3 regions of the Micromonospora sp. NPDC003816 genome follow, and region 1 is predicted to be linked to each of the others. Evidence: riboswitches for the same ligand, from Rfam matches in the RefSeq annotation. Region 1 holds a riboswitch; each other region holds the start of a gene.
What was found. A riboswitch is a leader RNA that binds a small molecule or an ion and turns the genes downstream of it on or off. The one in region 1 is predicted to bind cobalamin.
Positions count from the first base shown of each region.

Region 2: linked by a shared signal. The riboswitch ahead of ACFYTT_RS30075 (ABC transporter substrate-binding protein) and the one ahead of ACFYTT_RS23280 (energy-coupling factor ABC transporter permease) in region 1 are both predicted to bind cobalamin.
Region 3: linked by a shared signal. The riboswitch ahead of metE (5-methyltetrahydropteroyltriglutamate--homocysteine S-methyltransferase) and the one ahead of ACFYTT_RS23280 (energy-coupling factor ABC transporter permease) in region 1 are both predicted to bind cobalamin.

Region 1 covers NZ_JBIANP010000007.1:306,994-312,185, reverse strand. Annotated here, with positions in the region: gene ACFYTT_RS23305 (hypothetical protein) at 1-510, opposite strand, end outside; gene ACFYTT_RS23300 (hypothetical protein) at 503-748, opposite strand; gene ACFYTT_RS23295 (YncE family protein) at 1,105-2,079, shown strand; gene ACFYTT_RS23290 (roadblock/LC7 domain-containing protein) at 2,268-2,687, shown strand; gene ACFYTT_RS23285 (DUF2267 domain-containing protein) at 2,692-3,096, opposite strand; cobalamin riboswitch at 3,191-3,396, shown strand; gene ACFYTT_RS23280 (energy-coupling factor ABC transporter permease) at 3,426-4,118, shown strand; gene ACFYTT_RS23275 (energy-coupling factor ABC transporter substrate-binding protein) at 4,115-4,444, shown strand; gene cbiQ (cobalt ECF transporter T component CbiQ) at 4,444-5,187, shown strand; gene ACFYTT_RS23265 (energy-coupling factor ABC transporter ATP-binding protein) at 5,184-5,192, shown strand, end outside.
Region 2 covers NZ_JBIANP010000019.1:7,653-12,844, reverse strand. Annotated here, with positions in the region: partial or broken gene ACFYTT_RS30095 (ABC transporter permease) at 1-333, opposite strand, end outside; gene ACFYTT_RS30090 (ATP-binding cassette domain-containing protein) at 333-1,247, opposite strand; gene ACFYTT_RS30085 (hypothetical protein) at 1,359-1,832, opposite strand; partial or broken gene ACFYTT_RS30080 (TetR family transcriptional regulator) at 1,866-2,033, opposite strand; cobalamin riboswitch at 2,164-2,337, shown strand; gene ACFYTT_RS30075 (ABC transporter substrate-binding protein) at 2,368-3,351, shown strand; gene ACFYTT_RS30070 (FecCD family ABC transporter permease) at 3,423-4,415, shown strand; gene ACFYTT_RS30065 (ABC transporter ATP-binding protein) at 4,415-5,176, shown strand; gene ACFYTT_RS30060 ((2Fe-2S) ferredoxin domain-containing protein) at 5,173-5,192, shown strand, end outside.
Region 3 covers NZ_JBIANP010000012.1:122,936-128,127, forward strand. Annotated here, with positions in the region: gene metE (5-methyltetrahydropteroyltriglutamate--homocysteine S-methyltransferase) at 1-1,856, opposite strand, end outside; cobalamin riboswitch at 1,976-2,195, opposite strand; gene ACFYTT_RS27180 (iron ABC transporter permease) at 2,362-3,450, shown strand; gene ACFYTT_RS27185 (ABC transporter substrate-binding protein) at 3,475-4,461, shown strand; gene ACFYTT_RS27190 (ABC transporter ATP-binding protein) at 4,458-5,192, shown strand, end outside.

The sequences.
Region 1 (5,192 bases):
GAGGAAGACGCCGTCGAGCTGCCCGTCGAAGGCGTCCAGCCGGATCTGACCGCCTCGGTAGAGCAGCGTCGCCACCCGGTGTCCCCCCGCGCCGTCCGGGTCGGCCACCAGCACCCGGTCGGGCGGGCCGAGCGCGGCCGGTACCCGGACCGGGAACCGCACCAGCCGGTGCGCCTCGCCCAGATCGGTCAGGCGTTGCGCGGGCAGCGGCGACGGGGAAGCCGTCGGTGGCAGCGGGGCGGGTGCGGTGCTGATCGTGATGCCGGCGAAGCGCAGCAGTCCGGCCACCGCGTCGGCCAGCGCGGCCCGTCCGGGCAGCAGGGCGATCACCAGGAGGGCGGCGAGAAGCGCGGCCACCGCGTACCGCCATCGACGACGGCGTCCCTCGATGGTCCGCGAGGATCGGGCGGGGGCGGCCAGCCGGGCGCGGACCCGGGCGGTGACGTCCGGCGGCTCGGGGGTCTCCAGCCAGGCGGACAGCTCGCGCAACTCCCGTTCGAGGTCAGCCACGGCTCAGCTCCTCGACGTCGAGCAGGCCACGCAGCTTCACCAGGGCGCGGGACGTCCGCGACTTCACCGTGCCGCGTGCCCAGCCGAGCATGGCGACCGTCTCGTCCTCGGACAGGTTCGCCGTCCGGTACGCGGACGCGGTGTGCCGGGCGACCAGGAGTTCGTACGCCTCCAGGTCACCTGCCTGCGCGCGGGTGACGAGTTCCTCGTCGTCCAGGGGAACCTCCGGTGGGATCACTGTCCTGACACCGGTCGCGGCGTTCAGGTTCCACTCTCCGCCGACGGAACCGGAATCGGCGTGACGGTGTCATCCGGGCATGATGGCGACGAGGACGACCACCCGCCGTACCCTGTTGTCCGCGCTGGTGGGCGCGGGTGTCGCGACGCTGGTCGGGTGTGATCCGACCGGGTCACCGGTGGCAGGCGTGCCGCCGGATCCGCTGCTCGTGGACCTGGCCGACGGACTCGGCCTGCTCCGTGGTGCCGAACGGCAGGTGGTCCCGCATGCCGTCGCCACCGCCGACGGGCGGTCGGTGTACGCGAGCACGCCGGAGGGTGCCGACACCGCGTTCTGGCGGATCGAGACCGCCACCGGTGTCGCCTCCGCCCGGGTGTTGGCTGCCCGGCCGCTGGGTGCCGCAGACGGTCTCCGCCGACGGCACGTGGGTGGCACTGACCACCGAGGCGGTGAGCGTCACCGCAGCGTCTCCGGCCGGGCGGGACGCCACGCCGGTGCTGATCGCCGACGCGGGTGGGGTGCGGCACCGGCTGCGACTGCCGGGCAACGTCGTCCCGGAGGCGTTCACCCACGACCACACCGGCCTCTTCGTGCTGGAGTGGCTGCCGCCGCAGACGCCGGACCGGTACCGGGTTCGGGTGGTCGACCTCGCCACCGGTGTGGCCGGCCCGTTGCAGACCCGCCTCAAGCAGGCGATCCCGGCGGGCGCGGAGGAGGAGATGCGCGGTGACGGGCGTCAGGCGGTACTCGCCCCGGACCGTCGCGTCCTGTACACGCTCTACACCCATCAGCCCGAGCATCGGCACACCCGGGACCGCATCAGTGGACGGCCGGGGAGCGACGTCCACGCTTTCGTGCACACGCTGCACCTGCACGAGCGGTGGGCGTACTGCGTGGATCTGCCGCACCCGTTCGGGGAGGGAACAGCCGACGGGCACGCCATGGCGATCGCCCCGGACGGTTCCCGGCTGTACGTCGCCGACCTGACCTCCGGGACCGTCGCCGAGATCTCCACCGAGGAACTGACGGTACGCCGCACCGCCGCCGTCCCCGTCGCGTCCGGCCCGGCGTACGCGACGGCGGACCACGAAAGACTGTTCCTCGGCGGGGCCGGTGTGCTGCGTACGGTGGATGCGGTCGGTCTGCGGGTCGTCGCCGAACGACCGGTCGACGCCCCCGTCACCGGTCTCGTCCTTGGCCCCGACGGTGGCCGTCTCTATGTGGGTGGGCCGTCGGCGGTGCGGTGGCTCGACCCGACCAGCGGTGCCGAACTGGGTCGTGTCGCCGTGCCCGGCCTGGTGGGGTTGCGGGGTCCGGTGCCGTCGTCCTGAGCGGGTGTCACCGTCGGTCAGAAGAGGGATTCCCGGTGTGACCGGGACGTCCGACCCGTCCGATTAGGGTGACCAGCGTCGTCGTACGTTAGGGGGATCGGAGAACAGGATCGGGCCACCAGTGGGCTCCTGAGGCCGCGTCTTCTCTGGTACGAACGTAGGAGTTTCGACGAGAGGACAGCGCCCTTATGACCCATGCCCTGGTCACCGCCGAGAACCTCAACGACGCGCTCGACGACATCGTGGATCGGGTGCCCGGCGCCAAGTTCGCGGTGGTGCTCTCCCCGGACGGCATCATGCTGGGGGCCTCGCGGGGCATCGACGAGGAGATCGCCGAGGAACTGTCCAGTGTGGTCTGTGGGCTCCAGGCGCTCGGTCTGGCCGCCGCCCGATTGTGCGGTGAGGGTGAGCTGCACCAGGTGGTGGTGCAGATGTCGCGGGCGTTCCTGTTCCACGCCACCACCGGCAACGGGGCGATCCTCACCGTCGGTATCGACGGCTCGGCGGAGGTGGGGGACATGGCGTACGAGGTCGCCCTCTTCTGTGCCAGGGCCGGGCACCATCTGCCGGTGTACGTGGAGCCGGCGCCCCACCTGACCGGGCGGTGACCCGCTAGCCGCGGTCGCGCTGCGCGTCGTACGACGGCGCCGGGTTGGCCACCTGCCACAGTTCGGCCGGCAGGTTCGCGATGACGTCGTCGTGGTCGGCGGGGGCGACGTCACCTCGAATGGTGTCCAGGACCGCCCGGATGCCGGCCTCGGCCAGGTCGGGATCGACGTCGGCACGGCCGCCGACGCGGTCGACGAACACGTCGAGCCCGAAGCGTTCGGCGGTCTCGCTGGGCGCGAACGTGTACGCCCGCAGCCCTTCCGGGAGTCGGTCGGCCAGGTCCCGTGCCTCGCCGCCGTCGATCCGCTCGGCGAGCGTGGTCAGGGTGGCGCGCGCGATGGCGGTCGCCTGCTCCGTCGACGCGCCGGTGCGGTGCGCCACGGAGTCGATGAACTCGTTCTCGTCCAACCGGTCGGCCCCTTCTCGCAACGGATCTGGCGTCTACCCGTGAATCGTCGTGACAAACGGCACTCTTCACCCGCGTACGGTCGCGGTGGCATCGACGAGTCTTGTGCGTCGGTGTGCGGAACGGATAACGTCGCGCCGTCGCGGTAACGGGAAGCCGGTGTGATACCGGCGCGGCCCTCGCCACTGTGACCGGGGAGTTCACTCCGACTTGTACGCCACTGGGTCCGTGGAGGACCTGGGAAGGCCGGAGTACGCGACGATCCGGGAGCCAGGAGACCGACCCCGACATGTGATCTCGTCCACGAGGTGTTGGAAGGGGAGGTCGACTCATGCACATCGCTGAGGGCTACCTACCACCGGTGCAGGCGGCGGCATGGTTCGCGGTCTCGACACCGTTCGTCATCCACGGTGCGCGCAACCTGGTCCAGCAGGTCCGCGCGAACCCCGACGCGAAGCTGTTGCTCGGCGCGGCCGGGGCGTTCACCTTCGTCCTGTCGGCGCTGAAGATCCCTTCGGTGACCGGCTCCTGTTCCCATCCGACGGGTGTGGGTCTCGGCGCGATCCTGTTCCGGGCACCGGTGATGAGTGTGCTCGGCACGATCGTGTTGCTGTTCCAGGCGCTCCTCCTGGCGCACGGCGGGTTGAGCACGCTCGGCGCGAACGTCTTCTCGATGGCCATCGTCGGCCCCTGGGTGGCCTTCGGCGTGTACGCGCTGATCCGCCGGTTCGGTGGCGGCCTCGGCATCTCGGTGTTCTTCGCCGCTGCCCTGGCCGACCTGGCGACGTACTGCGTGACCAGCGCGCAGCTCGCGCTGGCCTTCCCGGACCCGGATTCGGGCTTCGTCGGCGCGCTGGCCAAGTTCGGGTCCATCTTCGCGGTCACCCAGATCCCGCTGGCGATCAGCGAGGGGCTGCTCACGGTCCTGGTGGTCCGGCTGCTGGTCCGGGTGAGCCCGCAGGAACTCCGCCGGCTCGGCATCCTGCGCCGTCCGGCCCCGACGACCCAGGGAGCGGTGGCGTGAAGTCGTTCGGCCGGACCAACCTGTTGTTGCTGCTCGCCGTGGTGGCGTTGGCGGTGGCGCCGCTGGTGCTGGGGCTCGGCAGCGGCGAGGAGCCGTTCGCCGGTGCCGACGCCCTCGCCGAGGAGGCGATCGTCAACGACCATCCCGACTACGAGCCGTGGTTCAGTTCGATCTACGAACCGCCGTCGGGTGAGATCGAGTCGGCGTTGTTCGCGCTTCAGGCCGCCCTCGGTGCCGGGTTCCTCGGCTATTACTTCGGGGTGGCCCGGACCCGGCAGCGGCTGCGTGGCGAGCAGTCCGCGACCGGGGAGAAGACCACCGACTAGTGCTCGCGTTGGACGTGGCGGCGTACGCCAGCCCCTGGCGACGCCGCCACCCGGTGGAGAAGGCCCTGTTGGCCCTGGGGCTCTTGGGCTGTTCCCTGCTCCTGCCGCCGTGGCCGGGCGCCCTGGTGGTGGGCCTGACCGCAGCGGTGGCGTTGCTCGGGCCGGCGGCGCTGCCGCCGCGTCTGCTGGTGCGGGTGGCCCGGACGCCGTTGCTGTTCATCCTGACCGGCTCGGTGCCGATGCTGGTGGCGGTCTCCGGTCCGACGCAGGTCCGGTGGGCGCCGGAGGGGCTCGCGACGGCCGCCACGACCGCCGGTCGGGCCTGCGCCGCGCTGCTCTGCCTGTTGCTCTTCGCCGCCACCACGCCGCTGGCCGACGTGCTGCCCCGGCTCCAGCGTCTCGGGGTGCCCAGCGCGGTCACCGAGGTGGCCGCGCTGATCTATCGGATGCTGTTCCTGCTGCTGGAGAGTGTGCACGCGGTGCGGCAGGCCCAGGCGGCCCGGCTGGGTTACCGGACCTGGGCCAGCACCTACCGGTCGCTGGCCGGGCAGGCCGGCGCGGTCTTCGTCCGTGCGTTCTCGCTGGCCCGGCGCTGGGAGGAGGGGTTGGCGCTGCGCGGTTACACCGGCTCGTTGGCGGTACGCACCGAGGTCCGCCAGCCGTCGGCGGCGTTCCTGGTCGTCACCGTGCTGCTGCTGGCGGCGGTGGTGCTGGCCACCCGGATGCTGGTGGTGCTCGGGTGAGCGGC
Region 2 (5,192 bases), on a different contig from region 1:
CAGCATCCCCATGAGGCCGGCACCGATGATCACATAGAGCCCGTACTGCCCGGCGAGAAATCGCTCGACGGTCAGGTCGTCGAAGCCGAAGCCGGGTCCGCCGAACAGTGCTCCGGCGGGGCTGGAGGTGAAGGCGGTCAGACCCGCCAGGTCCTGCGGGGTCTGGGCGACGGCCTCCAGCGCGGTGGTGAAGTACGCCATCAGCAGTGGCAGGCCCAGCGTCCACGCCGGGAACCGCAGCCGGTCCCGGCGCAGCATGAACCTGAGCAGGGTGCCGGTCCCGGTCGCGGAGGAACCGGTGCGTACCGGGCCGCGCGGCGTCGTCGTGGTCATCACGCCACCTCCGTGGCCGAGGCGTGCGCGGGCTGGTCGCCGTAGTGACGCAGCAGCAACTGCTCCAAGGTCGGCGGGCGGACGGTCAGTCCTTGCACCTCCAGGTCGCCGAGCCGGCGCACCACGGCGGCGAGGTGCTCGCCGTCGACCTCGAAGCGGAGGTGGCCGTCCTCGGCCCGCAGTCCGTGCACACCGGCCATACCGGCCACCGCGTCGGCGGGCTGGTCGGTGACCACGTCGACCGACGTACGGGTCAGGTGGCGTAGCTCGGTCAGCGAGCCGGTCTCGACGATGCGGCCCTGCCGGATGATCGAGATCTGGTCGGCGAGCACCTCGACCTGCGCGAGGATGTGACTGGACAACAGCACCGACCGGCCGGCCTCCTTGGCCTCGCGGATGCACTCCTGGAACACCGCCTCCATGAGTGGGTCAAGCCCCGCGGTGGGCTCGTCGAGCAGCAGCAGTTCCACGTCGCTGGCGAGCGCGGAGATCAGCGCCACCTTCTGCCGGTTGCCCTTGGAGTAGGTGCGGCCCTTCTTGCTCGGGTCCAGCTCGAAGCGTTGGCACAGTTCGTCGCGGCGGACCGGGTCGGCACCGCCGCGCAGCCGGGCGAACAGGTCGATCGCCTCGCCGCCGGTGAGGTTCGGCCACAGTTCCACGTCGCCGGGGACGTAGGCGAGCCGACGGTGCAGGGACACCGCGTCCGCCCACGGGTCACCGCCGAGCAGCCGGGCCTGGCCTTCGTCGGCGCGCAGCAGGCCCAGCAGGATCCGGATGGTGGTGGACTTGCCGGCGCCGTTGGGGCCGAGGAAGCCGTGCACGGTGCCGGCGGCGACGTGCAGGTCCAGCCCGTCCAACGCGCGGATGCGGCCGAAGGACTTGGTGACGTGTCGGATGTCGATGGCAGCAGTCATCGCGGGAGACCTCGTTCGAGGAAGGCCCGGCACACCGGGCCGGAACGGATGCCGCCGACCGGTGGGACCGGCGGTGGAAGGAGGGGCCACGCCCAGAGGGCAATGTGGTGACTACGGTGCAGCGGTGTCCGCGCCGGGGGCGGCAGGCGGATCCGGGACGTACATCAGGTACTCGTCGAGCATCGACCGGTCGACGAGCAGCCCTTCGGTGAACAATTCCAGGGCCGGCAACGTGAGATCGTCGATGTAGCGGCGGAACAGGGCCGCGAACTGGTCCGGGGCGGCACCGGCTCCGTGCAGGGTGAACCAGAGCACCATGCTGCCGGTGGCCTGGTAGGCCAGATACCGCGCACGGGCGGCGGGCTCCCGGCTGGGCTTGATCACACCGGCGGACTCGGACGTGGAGAGGTATTCCTCCGCGTCGGCGATCATGTGCTCGATGAGTGTGGCCGCCAGCTCACCACCGGCCTGCATGCTGCGCAGCAGGTATCGCACGATCGGCGCGTACTGCTCGACCTCCGCCAGTTGCGCCAACAGGGTCGTGCCGGTGCCGTCGGTCAGTGTCTTCGCCTTCTGCTCGCGCATCACGGCGAGCACCTGTTCGTCGCAGGCGCGACGCAGGCCGTCCTTCGAGCCGAAGTGATGAACGATCAGACCGGCGGCGACACCGGCGTCGGCGGCGATGGCGCGCAGCCCGGCACCGAATCCCTCCCGAGCGAAGCGGGAGATGGCGGCGTCACGGATACGGCTCGCGGTGGCGAACTCGCCACCGCGCCCTGCCGACATCACGTCGTCCGACGCCACGACACCAGATTAAACACCCGTTCAACGATCCCGCAATGGCCGTCCCGGGGCAGGCGGAGCCGACGTGGACTCCCGCCATGATCTAGGCCACTGACGGTGCTGCCTGCGTTGGTTAGGGTGACCTCGCCGTGGTGCTCGGGAAGCCGGTGTGAAACCGGTGCGGCCCTCGCCACTGTGATCGGGATGCTGGAGGCCACCGCAAGGTCACTGGGCGTATGCCTGGGAAGGCCGGCCACCGGCGCACCACCCGTCAGCCAGGAGACCGGCCACGGCACCTGTACGACCCGTCCACGAGGTGCTGGAAGGTGGTCCCGCTATGCGGTTCCCTGCGTCCTGGCGCGTTGCTGCGCCGCTCTCCGTCATGCTCGCCCTGGTCGGCGGATGCTCCGCGACCGGCCACAGTGAGCCGACTGCCACGGCCCCCGCCGCCGGGCCGGTCTCGGTGACCAACTGCGGCACACCGGTCACGGTCCCGAGCCCTCCGGCGCGGGTGGTGACGATGAACCAGCCTGCCACCGAGATCATGCTGGCGCTCGGCCTGGAGGACCGCATGGCCGGCACCGCCTACCTCGACGACGAGGTGCTACCGGAGTACGCCGCCGCGTACGCGAAGGTGCCGGTGTTGGCCAAGGAGTACCCGTCGAAGGAGAAGTTGCTCGAACTGGAGCCCGACTTCGTCTACGCCTCCTTCGCGAGCGCGTTCGGCGACGAGGGGGCCGGTGACCGCGCCGACTGGCAGAAACTCGGCGTGGGCACGTACGTCTCCACCGCCGGATGTCCGAAGGAGACGCGACCGGCGAAGCTGGCGATCGACGACGTGTTCACCGAGATCCGGGAGATCGCCACGATCTTCGGCGTCGTGGAGCGGGCCGAGACGCTGATCGCCGACCAGAAGCAGCGCATCGCGAACGTGTCGGCGGGCGCGAAGGGCACGCGGGTGCTCTGGTGGGACGGCGGCAACGACGCGCCCAGTGCCGGCGCCTGCTGTGGCGGCCCGGCGATGATCATGTCTGCGGCCGGGGTCACCAACATCTTCGACGACCTGACCGGCAGTTGGGCCGACACCAACTGGGAGGCCGTCGTCGAGCGCAACCCCGACGTCATCGTGCTCGTCGACGCGAGCTGGGACACCGCCGCCGACAAGCAGGCGTTCCTCGAGAAGCACGCGGCGCTCAGGGACCTGCCGGCCGTCAAGGGCAAGCGGTACGTCACCCTGGCCTTCTCCTCCACCGCGGCCGGGGTGCGGAACGTGCTCGCCGTGGAGGCGCTGGCCCGGGGCGTCGGCGGGGTGAGCAGCTGACCACCGTCACCACCCGGCCGGCGCAGACTACTCCGGCGAAGCCGGTCCGAGCGGTGCGCATGGTGGCCGTGGTGGTCGTACTCGCGGGTGGCCTGGTGTTGTCGGTGGCCGCGGCCGTGACGGTGGGGCCCGCAGACCTGTCGCTGGGCACCGTGTGGCTGGTGATCACCGATCATCTCGGCCTGACGAGCGCCGACGTGCCGCTGCTGCGGGACCACATCGTGTGGGAACTGCGGCTGCCGAGGGTGCTGGGCGCCGCCGTGGTCGGGGCCGGCCTCGCGGCCTGCGGGGCGGTCATGCAGACCGTCACCCGCAATCCGCTCGCCGACCCGTACCTCCTGGGTGTCTCCTCGGGGGCGTCGCTGGGTGCCGTGGCCGTCCTGGTCCTGGGACTCGGCGCGGGTGCCGTGGCGCTCACCGGGGGCGCGTTCGTGGGGGCGCTCGCCGCGTTCGCCGTCGTGGTCGCCGCCGCCGGCCGGCGCGCGGTCCTGCGACCGACCCGGGTGGTGCTGGCCGGCGTCGCCGTCGCGCAGCTCTGCGCCGCGCTGACGACGTTCGTGATCATCTGGGTGGCCCATCCGCATGCCACCCAGAGCATCACCTTCTGGCTGTCCGGCTCGCTCGCCCGCGTCGACTGGACCGCACTGGCGTGGGCGACGCCGCTGCTCGCGGTGGGGTTCGCCGTGATCCTCCGGTTCGCCCGTGCGCTCAACGCGTTCGCGTTCGGCGAGGAGGCCGCCGCCGCCCTCGGCGTGGACGTCCGGCGTGTCCGGTGGCTGCTGCTGGTCACCACGGCGCTGCTGACCGCCGTGCTGGTCTCGATAAGCGGCGCGATCGGGTTCGTCGGCCTGATCCTGCCGCACGCCGTGCGGCGGTTCACCGGCCCCGACCACCGGCGGCTGCTGCCGGTCGTCGTCCTCGCCGGAGCGATCTTCCTCATCTGGGTGGACACTGCGGCCAGGACCCTGTTCGACCCCCGCGAACTGCCGGTGGGCGTGCTGACCGCCCTGCTCGGGGTGCCCGCGTTCGTGCTACTGCTGCGCCGAGGGGACCGGAACACCTGATGCTGGAGATCCGCGACGTCTCGTGGTCGGTGCCGGCCGCGCGACTCCTCGACGGCGTGACGTGCGCGGCGCCGCGCGGCACCCTGGTCGGACTGCTCGGCCCCAACGGGTCCGGCAAGACCACCCTATTGCGGGTCGTCGCCGGGTTGATCGCCCCCCGATCCGGGACCGTGACCGTCGCGGGCGACGACGTGGCCGGGCTGCCGCGTGCCAGCGCGGCACGGCGGATGGCCCTGCTCGCCCAGTACGCCGAGACCGACCTCGACCTGACCGCGCTCGACGTGGTGCTGCTCGGCCGCACCCCGCACCGCCGCTCCCGCTGGTCGGACACCGACACCGACCGGGCCGCCGCCGCCGACGCGCTCGACCGCGTCGACATGACCGGGTACGCCCACCGCCGCTGGCAGACGCTCTCCGGCGGGGAACGCCAACGGGTCCAACTCGCCCGGGCCCTGGCCCAGGAACCGCAACTGCTCCTGCTCGACGAGCCCACCAACCACCTCGACATCGGCCACCAGCTCCAACTGCTGGGCCTGGTCCGTCGCAGCGCCGTCACCACTCTCGCCGCCCTGCACGACCTCAACCTGGCCGCGATGTTCTGCGACCTCGTGGTGGTGCTGCACCACGGTCGGGTCGTCGCCACCGGAACGCCTGCCGACGTGCTGACGCCCGCGCTGCTCGCCGACGTGTACGCCGTGGACGCCGACGTGACGGTCCATGATGGACGACCGGTCATCACCTACCGGGCCCCGGCAGTATGAACGTCCTGCTCGTCTC
Region 3 (5,192 bases), on a different contig from region 1:
CAGTCCAGGTAGCCGGCGTGGTCCCGGCGGCGTGGTGGCAGCAGTTCCCGCAGGGCGGGCTCGTCGACCTGGATGATCCGGATGCCCGCCGCCTCCAGGTCCCGCGCCTCGTCACGCAGGGCCAGGGCGACCTGCCGGGCGGTCTCCGCCAGCGGCTGGTCCACCCGGACGAACGACCAGGCCAGGATGGTCACCGGACCGGTGAGCATGCCCTTGACCGGCCGGTCGGTGAGGGACTGGGCGTACCGGGACCAGGTCACCGTGATCGGTGCGCGCCGGGTCACGTCGCCGTACAGGATCGGTGGGCGTACGCACCGGGAGCCGTACGACTGGACCCAGCCGTGGGCGGTGGCGGCGAAGCCGTCGAGGTGTTCGGCGAAGTACTGCACCATGTCGTTGCGCTCCGGCTCGCCGTGCACCAGCACGTCCAGCCCGAGGCGTTCCTGTTCGGCCACCACCTCGGCGATCTCGGCCCGCATCCGCTCGGCGTAGCCGGCCGCGTCCAGGCGACCGGCCCGGTGCTCGGCCCGGGCCCGGCGCAACGCCTCGGTCTGCGGGAACGACCCGATGGTGGTGGTCGCCAGCACGGGCAGCCCGAGGCGTCGGCGCTGGGCCTCGGCGCGCTGCGGGTACGGGCCGCGTCGGGTGTGCTCGGGCCGTAGGGCCTCCAGGCGGGCACGGACCGCGTCGTCGCGCCACTGTGCCGGCACCGGCGCAGGCGCGGCGGGCAGCTCGCCCACCCCGTCGCGCAGCACCCGACCGAGCGCGACCACCTCGTCGACCTTCTGACGGGCGAACGCCAACCGGTCCCGTAGCCGGGGGTCCAGCTCGGTCTCGGCGGCCAGGTCCACCGGCACGTGCAGCAGCGAGCAGGAGGTGGACACGGCCACGCTGTCGGCGAGCCCGGTGAGGGTGGCGCCGACAGCCGCAGCGGCCCGCAGGTCGGTCCGCCACACGTTGCGGCCGTCGACCAGCCCGGCGACCACGGTCCGGCCCGGCAGCGCGCCGTGGCCGGCGAGCCGGTCCAGGTCACCCGGACCGGCGACCAGGTCCAACCCGATCGCCTCGATCGGCGTGTCCAGCAAGGCGGGCAGCGCGTCGCCGAGTTCGCCGAAGTAGGCGGCGACGAACAGGCGGGGCCGGTGGGTCAGCGCGCCGAGGCGGGCGTAGGCGGCGCTGAGGGCGCGGATCTCGGCGTCGGACCGGTCGCCGACGTACGCCGGTTCGTCGAGCTGCACCCACGGCACCCCGACGTCGGCGAGCGCGGTCAGCAGGTCGGCGTAGACGTCGACGAGGTCGTCCAGCCGGTCGAACGGGCGGAACCCGTCCGGCGCGTCGGCGGTGGGCTTGGCGAGCAGCAGCAGGGTGGCCGGGCCGACCAGCACCGGACGGGTGGTGATGCCGAGCGCCCGCGCCCGCCCGTAATCGGTCAGGGGCGTGTCGGCCCGGGCGGCGAAGGCGGTGTCCGGGCCGATCTCGGGCACCAGGTAGTGGTAGTTGGTGTCGAACCACTTCGTCATCTCCAGCGGCGGCTCCTGGGCGGTGCCGCGTGCCATGGCGAAGTAGGTGTCCAGCTCACCGAGGCCGAGCCGGCGGAACCGGTCGGGTACGGCGTCGACCGTGACGGCCGCGTCGAGCACGTGGTCGTAGAGCGAGAACGTGTTGGACGGTACGGCGGACAGGCCGGCGTCGTGCAACGTACGCCAGGTCTCCTCGCGTACCTGCGCGGCGGTGGCCCGCAGGGTCGGCTCGTCGATGCGGCCGGCCCAGTAGCCCTCGACTGCGGTCTTGAGTTCACGGCGCGGGCCGATGCGCGGATAGCCGAGCACGGTGCTCGTGCCGAACGGAGTGGTCATGTCGCCAGGGTTCCCTTCCCTCGAGGTCCGGCGGTACGGCTCCGGGGAAGGCTGGGGAGGGCACGGTGCGACGACCGACCTCGCCCGGGCCCTCCCGCGAGGCCGACGGCGGCGTGCGCGGCTGCGCACGCGGCACGGGCAGGTCTTCGGACTCGTGGGCGCGACCGGCTGGGCCGGTCTCCTACTGGCCGTCGCTTCCCGGACCCGACAGGGCGTCCAGTGCGTGTGACGGCGGTCGTTCCCACTCACCGCTGCGGGGCAGTCCCGGACTCACACCGGGTTCCCTCTTACGACGCCTCGACCGGACGGCCGGGGCGAACCAGTACCGTCTCGGATCCTAGCGTCCGGATCACGCGTGACGACCGGCGCGCGGGTGTGATGTCCGCACGGCGACACGGGGTCGAGCGGAGCGTGAACAACGACTCATCCGGCTTCCGCTGGCGTGATCTTGGTGTTAGCTTTTTGCAAAGACTTGGCAAGAACAACGACTTTGCGTGGGAGAGCGGTGAGCGTCACCACCCTGCCGACGAGCCCGACGGACGTGCTCGGTGTGGCGGCGCAGCGCCGCCGGACCGGCCTCTGGCTGCTCGCGCTGACCCTCGGCCTGGTCCTGACCGGCCTGGTCGCGGTCGGGGCCGGGGCGATCGGCATCCCGCCGCTCACGGTGGCCCGGATCATCGGGCACCAGCTCGTCGGCGTGCCGGGCGAGGTGAGCTGGACCGGACCGCAGCAGGCGATCGTCTGGCAGGTCCGACTGCCCCGGGTCCTGCTCGGCATGCTGGTCGGCGCCGGGCTGGCGGTCTGCGGCGTGGCCTTGCAGGCCATGGTCCGCAACGTGCTCGCCGACCCGTACCTGCTGGGGATCAACTCCGGCGCCTCCAGCGGCGCGGCCGCCGCGATCCTCTTCGGCGCCGGCGCCGGCTTCGGCCAGTACGCGCTCTCCACCAGCGCGTTCGTCGGCGCGCTCGGCGCCTCGCTGCTGGTCTTCCTGATCGCGCGCAGCGGCGGCCGGGTCACCTCCATCCGGCTGCTGCTGGCCGGCGTCGCCGTCGGGTACGCGCTGTACGCCACCACCAGCTTCCTGATCTTCGCCTCCGGATCCGCCGAGGGTGCCCGGTCGGTGATGTTCTGGCTCCTCGGGTCGCTGGGCCTGGCCCGCTGGAACGCCCTGCTGCTGATCGCCGCCGTGGTGCTGATCGGCACCATCGGATACCTGACCGTCGTCGGACGGCGGCTCGACGTGCTGGCCATCGGCGACGAGACCGCGCACACCCTGGGCGTCTCGCCGGACCGGTTCCGCCTCCGGCTGCTCGTGCTGGTCTCGCTCAGCGTCGGCATCCTGGTCTCCGCCGCCGGCAGCATCGGTTTCGTCGGCCTGGTCGTGCCGCACCTGGCCCGCCGCATCGTCGGCGCACCGCACGTCCGGGTGGTGCCGGTGGCCGCGCTGCTCGGGGCGATCCTCCTGGTCTGGGCCGACGTGCTGGCCCGGGTGCTGCTGGCACCGCAGGAGATCCCGATCGGCATCATCACCTCCCTGCTCGGTGCCCCCTTCCTGCTGGTCCTGATCCGTCGTCTGCACGCCTCCGGCGCCTGAACGCCCGTCCGTCAAGGAGAACCGATGTTGAAGGCTCGCCGCCTCGCCACCGCCGCCGCCTCCGCGTGCGTGCTGCTCGTCGCCGGGTGCGGCGGCGGCACCGACGGACCGACCGACGCCGCCCCCGGCTACCCGGTCACCGTGACCAACTGCGGCGTGGACGTCACCTTCGACGCCCCTCCGCAGCGGATCGTGCTACTCAAGAGCGCCGCCGTGCCGTACCTGCACGCGCTCGGCGTGCTGGACCGGGTCACCGCGCGGGCGGGGCAGTACCCGAAGGAGTACTACGACGCGGCGACCCAGGGCGAGCTGGACCGCATCCCGTTGCTGACCGACAAGACCGACACCAGCGGCCACCTCCAGATCTCCAAGGAGGTGGTGATCAGCCAGGAGCCCGACCTGGTCCTCGGCGAGGTCGACAACCTCTCCCGCGACACCCTCGCGGCGGTGGACATCCCGCTGCTGGAGGAGCCGGCGATGTGCCCGGACAGCACCGCCGTGCCGAGTTTCGACGACATCTACCGGCAGATGGAGACGTACGGCCGGGTGTTCGGCCGCCAGACCGAGGCGTCGACTGCGGTCACCGCGCTCCAGGACCGGATGACGAAGGTCCAGGCCGAGGCGGGCAACGGGTCCGGACGCACCGCGGCGGTGCTCTACCCGACCGTCGGCGGCGGCACCACGTACGCGTACGGCACCGGCAGCATGGCCCACCCGCAGTTGACGGCCGCCGGTTTCCGCAACGTCTTCGGCGACGTCAAGGAGCGGGTCTTCGAGGTCACCGTCGAGGAACTGCTCGGCCGCAACCCGGACGTGCTGATCCTGCTCTACGGCGACGGCGACCCCCGCGCGGTCGAGCAGGGGCTCACCGGGCTGCCGGGCGCGCAGCAGCTCAACGCGGTCCGCAACGGCCAGGTCATGACCCAGTTGTTCAACTTCACCGAGCCGCCGACGCCGTTGTCCATCGACGGTCTGGAGCGGATCGTGCAGCGCTTCGGGAACGGCTCGTGATCGAGGCCACCGACGTCACGTGGCGCTACGGCGCGAATCCGGTCATCGACGGGGTCAGCGTGACCGCCCGGCCGGGTCGGGTCCTCGGCCTGATCGGGCCCAACGGCAGCGGCAAGACCACGCTGCTGCGGTTGCTCTACGGCGCCCTGCGCAGCCGGACCGGGCAGGTCGTGGTGGACGGCGACGCGTTGGTCGCCCTGCCCGCCCGGGAGGCCGCGCGGCGGCTGGCCGTGGTCGTGCAGGAGAGCGGCGGGGAGACCGCCCTGACCGTGGCGGAGCTGGTGCTGCTCGGCCGGGGGCCGCACCTGTCGACGTTCCAGCGGACCGGTCGGGCCGACCACGAGATCGCCGCCCGCTGCCTGAGCCGGGTCGGTGCCACGCACCTGAGCGGGCGGGCGTTCGTCCAGCTCTCCGGCGGTGAGCGGCAGCGGGTGCTGATCGCCCGCGCGCTCGCCCAGCAGGCCACCCACCTGCTGCTCGACGAGCCCACCAACCACCTCGACATCCGCTACCAGCACGAGATCCTGCACCTGGTCCGCACGCTGGACACCTGCTCGGTCGTCGTGCTGCACGATCTCAACCTGGCCGCCCGCTACTGCGACGACCTGGTGCTGCTCGGCGCGGGCGGGGTCGCCGCCGCCGGCACCGTCGACGAGGTCCTCGACCCCGCCGTCCTGGAGCCCGTCTACGGCATCGGCATCCGGCGCCTGGACCTCGACGGCACCGTCCAC